Regions from separate parts of the Loigolactobacillus coryniformis subsp. coryniformis KCTC 3167 genome, predicted to be linked through region 1. Evidence: a T-box and tRNA genes for the amino acid it is inferred to sense, from the RefSeq annotation. Region 1 holds a T-box; the other holds one or more tRNA genes.
What was found. A T-box is a leader RNA that pairs with one kind of tRNA and senses whether it is charged. The one in region 1 lies ahead of leuS (leucine--tRNA ligase), so its partner is inferred to be a tRNA-Leu.
Positions count from the first base shown of each region.

Region 2: it encodes a tRNA-Leu, which carries the amino acid that the T-box ahead of leuS (leucine--tRNA ligase) is inferred to sense. The anticodon was not compared.

Region 1 is NZ_CP017713.1:1,873,874-1,877,184, reverse strand. It holds gene LC20001_RS09230 (phosphatase PAP2 family protein) at 1-224, opposite strand, end outside; gene LC20001_RS09225 (IS982 family transposase) at 296-1,174, opposite strand; T-box leader at 1,336-1,538, shown strand; gene leuS (leucine--tRNA ligase) at 1,594-3,311, shown strand, end outside.
Region 2 is NZ_CP017713.1:2,659,521-2,662,831, forward strand. It holds gene LC20001_RS12890 (DUF454 family protein) at 1-159, opposite strand, end outside; gene LC20001_RS12895 (NADPH-dependent oxidoreductase) at 500-1,252, opposite strand; tRNA gene LC20001_RS12900 (tRNA-Leu) at 1,843-1,927, opposite strand; gene thrB (homoserine kinase) at 2,036-2,905, opposite strand; gene LC20001_RS12910 (homoserine dehydrogenase) at 3,033-3,311, opposite strand, start outside.

The sequences.
Region 1 (3,311 bases):
GCGTTTAACAGTGCGCTATTACTGGGATTACCAAAATTGGTGATGGCAATAACGCTAGGATTAAGCCAAGTGGTACGCAAATTAGTGAACCAAGCGTTGACGGATAGATCAAATTGAGTCAGCCAAGGGACTTGCTGCCAAACTAAGCAAAAAAACAGGGCGAAGATAAGGTAAGCACCTAAGCTATAATATAATAGCCGCTGGCGAAAAGATTTCGTGGACATGGAAATAACTCCTATTTTATAAATTAAGTCGGTTTATTCGTATAAATAAGGATAGTGTACCACGCGTGGTGCTAGTTCGTCATAAAATCAAAAAAGCCTAAATTGTATACCAATATCGTCAATTCAATCTTTAATTGAAAACCAAATAGACTACGGGTGAGATTGGTTTCAATCCCAAATTGCTGGGCTAAAATTGAAAAGCGTGACTCTATTGTCCGCCGTAACGCCTTGAGTTGACGCTTATTATGCTGTTTAGCACCTTTCATATTAGAACGATAAGGCGTCCATAAGTTATAGCCTAGGGCCCTAAAACTGGTCTTGAGTTTTTTCCCAACATAACCAACATCGGCCAAAATATTGGGACAAGGACAACCGCTAATTAGCTCAGGCGCTACCTTAGCATCATGAACTGAGGCTGCCGTGATCACATAATTCAGAATATAGCCATTAGCCGTGACGACCATGTGGGTTTTAAACCCATAAAATGGCATTTTCTTGGTGGCATTATAGCCAATGTTGGCCTTCCCAGCAAAAATTCTAACTCTGAAATTACGAACTTTGGCACATAGTGGGTTGGGTAAACTGTCGATAATCGCTAGGTCGCCCGAATGAGCATAATCCTTAGTGATACCTGAGCGAATGGCATTGACTACTGCCAGTAATTGTTGCGCGCGGCGGTTGAAACGTGAACGTGATACCACCATTTGCCGCGGCATAAACGCTGCCATCAGATAATAGAAGCGGCGTTGCGATTGAATTCCCAGTGTGACTTGTAAGCACAGTAAAGCTAAAAGTTTAATATCAGTAATTTTAGTATGTTCAACGTTGCGCCGCTCAATGACGCTACGCGGACAATAACGCTGATAAAGCAATGAACATAACTGGTAAAAGTAATGGAAACTAACTTGTAATTCGTGACGATTTTGCTTAAACTTGAGGTGGTTCAACACAGTTATTACTCCTTTTAAGTTTTGTCACTTATGAGTCTAACTGGGTTGGACTTTTTTGTTAAATTTCTAAATGTTACAAACTAGCACCACACGTAGTGTACCATGTTATGGTAAAACAATCTTGAATTAAAAAATTCTTTTTGGTATGATTTGAGTATTAATAAGAAATGTTGATGAGGAGTAGTAACTTATTTGCGACTAGCCAGCAAGCGATTGGTTAATGGAAAATCGTAGCGGGAATAAGTGAACTCACCTTGGAATAATCGATTGAACTCAAGTAGGTCGGTTCGTGTGCCGCGTTATGGCAAAGTGTTGCGTTTTTAGCGCAAAATGTAGGTGGCACCGCGGTCCATTCGTCCTACAGGAATTATTTCCTGTGGGACTTTTTTCTTATCATACAGCTGAAAGGGAGTTAACTCATGAGTTACAATCACAAAGTGGTTGAGCGTAAATGGAATCAATACTGGTTACAGCACAATACGTTCAAAACAACAGAGGATCCAGAGAAAAAGAATTTTTATGCGTTAGATATGTTTCCTTATCCATCTGGTAAAGGCCTGCATGTAGGTCACCCAGAAGGCTATACGGCAACCGATATTATTGCGCGGATGAAACGGATGCAAGGCTTTAACGTGCTGCACCCTATGGGTTGGGATGCCTTTGGGTTACCAGCGGAACAATATGCGTTGAATACTGGGCATTCACCAGCTAGCTTTACCCGGAAAAATATTGAAACTTTCCGTAAGCAGATCAATTCGTTAGGTTTCTCCTACGATTGGGGTCGTGAAGTTAACACGACGGATCCTAATTTCTATAAATGGACACAATGGATCTTTGAACAAATGTACAAAAAGGGCTTAGCTTACGAGTCCGAAGTTTTGGTCAACTGGGCGCCTGATTTATTAGGCGGTACTGTTGTGGCTAATGAAGAAGTGATCGATGGTAAAACGGAACGTGGCGGCTTCCCGGTTTATCGGGTACCAATGCGGCAATGGATGCTGAAAATTACTGCTTATGCGGAACGTTTATTGGATGATCTAGACTTAGTTGATTGGCCAGAAAGCATTAAAGAAATGCAACGCAACTGGATTGGCCGTTCTGAAGGGGCTAGTGTTACTTTTAGTGTTGCCGGACATGATGACGCTAAGATCGAAGTCTTCACAACACGACCTGATACGTTGTTTGGTGCGTCCTACATGGTGCTGGCACCAGAACATGATTTGGTTGAACAACTAACGACACCAGACCAAAAAGACGCAATTGCGGTCTATCAAGAAGAAGTTTCTAAGAAGAGTGATTTGGAACGGACTGATCTGGCTAAAGAAAAAACAGGTGCTTTCACTGGTAGTTATGCGATCAACCCGGTTAATGGTGAACAAATTCCGATTTGGATCGCCGATTACGTTTTAGCTTCTTATGGGACTGGGGCAATCATGGCGGTACCTGCACATGATGATCGTGACTATGAATTTGCACGGACCTTCGATTTGCCGATCAAGCCTGTAATTGAAGGTGGTAACATCGACGAAGCAGCTTTCACTGAAGACGGTCCACACATCAATTCTGACTTTTTAAATGGCTTGGATAAAAAAACAGCCATTGCGAAAATGTTGGATTGGTTGGAAGAAAAAGGTATTGGTGAACGCAAAGTTAATTATCGTTTACGTGACTGGATCTTCTCGCGGCAACGTTATTGGGGTGAACCAATTCCTGTGATTCATTGGGAAGATGGCGAAACGACCTTGGTACCAGAGGACGAATTACCGTTGATCTTACCAAAGACGGCGGACGTTAAGCCTTCTGGTAGTACAGAAAGTCCATTGGCCAATGTTGAAGATTGGGTCAATGTGGTCGATGAAAATGGCCGTAAAGGTAAGCGCGAAACCAACACCATGCCACAATGGGCTGGTAGTTCATGGTATTTCTTGCGCTATATTGATCCGCACAATAAGGACATGATCGCTGACCCAGAAAAATTGAAGCAGTGGTTGCCAGTTGATCTTTATATTGGTGGTGCAGAACATGCGGTCTTGCATTTATTGTACGCTCGTTTCTGGCACAAGTTCTTGTATGATATCGGTGTTGTTCCCACACCTGAACCATTCCAGAAGTTGTATAACCAAGGGATGATCTTAGG
Region 2 (3,311 bases), 790 kb from region 1:
CCACTGCTTAAAGCGCGGTGATAACTTTTCAATACTGATCAAGGCTAAAATTAAAAATGGAATACCGGGAATGATCGGAAAAATCAACCCGGCTACCCCGAGCAACAAGGACGTTAAGGCACTAAAACTCCAAAAAACTTTTAACAGTAAGAATGTCATTCACATCAGCCTCCTTGGTCATTAATGATCGGTTACTCGTCAATCAAAGATTGAATTTCGCCACTTCAGCCACCAAATACAGCAGCGGTGATGTTAGCGTGCGTTTGAAAAAGCGCCTAGATTTTGAGCACTAGCATAGTAAGCCGATAAGCAACACGCAGTGATGTGTCCAGCTTGCGTAGTTAGGCGTAGAAATCTACTTTTTCAACCACGTTTACACTAAATCGTCGGTAAAAACTAACTTTTCCGTATTTTCTAAATCCAGCGCTGGTGATATTAAGTTAACATAAACCCATCTAAAAAAGTACTATTTAGCCTAGCATTAAGGAAAACATAATAACTATTCTAACAAAAATCCTTGCCGCTGTAGCACTTGCAACAACTCAGCCCGTTTTTCTGGTTGTAATGACAAACGTTGCTGCACCTGATTTGTAAAAGTATCAACGCGCCGATTTGCGTCGCGCAGATCATAGTATTCGTGCACCCGCGCGTCATAGTCGGCTAACTGCGGTTTTACCGGTGTTGGCAGCTGATAAGTATTTTCAAAATGGACAAAACGTTCCGGTAAGCGCGGCTTTAATTGCGGCGCCTGATCCGGCCAGCCGATCGCCAAACCCAACACTGGAAAAGTCAATTGTGGTAATTCTAAAATATCGATCAGCTGCTGGGCATCATTTAAAATACTACCCAAAATAACCGCGCCTAAACCAAGACTTTCAGCTGCCACCACGGTATTTTGTACTGCCAAGCTTGCATCCGACCACGCCTGTAAAAAACGATCGGCACCACCTAAATGATTCGCGGTCGTATCCATTTCCGCGCCAATCTGCTGGTTACGATGCTGATCAGCGATGAAAACGAACAAATGACCATTGTCTGCCACATAAGGTTGTTTTGAAATCGCCGCGATCTGTTGCTTCTTGGCCAGATCAGTCACACTGATCACACTGAATGCCTGCTGAAAATTAGAAGTCGCTGTATGTTGTGCCACCGCGATCAATTCGCTGATCATTTCCGGCGCCACTGGCTGATTCTTAAACGCCCGAATCGTGCGATGAGCCAATTGCCGTGCAACCGTTGAGTTCTCTATCATATTAAGACCTGCTTTCTGCTGAAGGATATAAGTTAATTATAACTCACACCAAATTCTGCAGACATGGTAACTTATTTTTCCCCGTCGCCATATCGCGGTGGGATTTTTTGTTTAATAGGCCAATTTTGTGATAATCGCCGTTGCTTGCAAGTATCTTAACTTCTGCTATTATGAGTATATAAAAAGCGGACACCATTGGCCGGTGCCCGCTAAGCGTGAGTATAGCACGTGCTAATAGGTTAGCTAATCCTTTTTGGGATTAGCTTTTTTTATCGCATAGGCTTTGGCAAAATTAATTGCCGCCCTTGAAATAATAACTGGCGCCACAGCGAAAGCCGTTTTGTATAGATTTGGTGGATAGTGTGACGTTCACGTGCCTGCTCACTAGGTTGGAAAGTCAGGGGATCAATCCTAACGTCAACCTAGAATCGATTATATCAAAGTCATTCACCCAAGAGCAGTATCCTTACACGATACTAATGACAATTTCATAATAAAGCTTTTTTGAAGCCAAATACAAAAAAACGTTGCAACTAAAAGACTAAGCAAAGCCTCTTGTAACAACGTTTTTACATACTGTAAGTATTTGATGCGGCTGACTGGACTTGAACCAGCATGGGAAAAATTTCCCACTAGATCCTTAATCTAGCGCGTCTGCCATTCCGCCACAGCCGCAAATAACCAACTGTTATATTCTAGCAAAAAATTCGTAGCGGCGCAACGGTTTTCATTAATTTCTAATTTTGTAAAAAACGCAGCTCACTTTCGTGGGCTGCGCCATCTTTACTTTTCAATCGCCAAACCGGCTGGCGCAATAGCTAAATTTAGCCAGCGCCCGTTCAACGGTAATTTTTCTAATTCTTCAAGGATCTCATCAGCTTCCACCGTTGGCACCATACTGATCACAGTTGGGCCGGCACCACTTAAATAAGTCCCACACGCACCGTGATCACGGGCGCAGTCACGGATCTGTTCTAGATGTGGCACTAATTTTTCCCGATAAGTTTCGTGGAATTGATCGCGCTCCATCATGCGGCCGGCTAATTCTAAATCACCGCGCAAGACTGCCGCCACCAACACATTAGCCGCCGAACTTGTTGCCACTGCCGCCCGCAGTGGCATTTGCTTCGGTAACACGGCGCGACTCGCACTGGTTAGCAATTCTGTGTCGGGAATAAAAGTTAATGCCCGCGCTGCTGGAAATGGTGCACTGATCGCATCAGCTTCAACATCATCATAGGTTGCCGTGACAAAGCCACCATAGATCGCTGGCGCCACATTATCAGGATGGCCTTCTAATTTGACCGCCATCTGCAGCATATCATACTGGGTCAGATCCAAGTCACCTAGCTGATCAGCCAGCGCAATACCGGCAATGATTGCCGACGAGCTGCTACCTAAACCACGAGCCAGCGGAATTTCTGAACGCATGATCAAATGATGTGGCTCCAAATCAGGGATCAGCGCCAACGCTGTTTTAATGATCAAATTATGCTCATCACTAGGCACTTCTGCCCCCATTTCATGTTCGATAAACCAATCTGACCGTGCCTCAGCGATTGTTACTGTCAAATACAGATCTAATGCTAAGCCGATCGAATCAAAACCAGGGCCAAGATTGGCGCTAGTGGCTGGTACTCGAATCGTTGTCATAACTGCTGCTCCCCCTATCTCACTTAAAAAAATCCGTAAATATGCGGCACTGATTATTATTTATTCAAATACAAACATAAGCTCTTGTAACTAATTTTCTGTGTCCTAGTAGCAACTGACGAAAGCGCTATAGAACTTTATATGTTGATAATAAACTAATATTGTCCAAATTGGCAACCGCCGTCGTGATTTTTTGTAGTTGGTCCAAATCGATTTCGTGAGTGATCATAACCACGTGTGCAAAATCACCATCACTGGAAGTTTGGATCAACTGTTTAAAGCTCGCTTGCGTTTCTGCCATCACTTTCGTCAAGGTTAGCATTTGGCCTGGAATATCACGCATTTTCAAAGCAAAGTAGTAAGCTGATTTAACCGCTATTGCTGGCGCTAACGCCGCACCTTGACG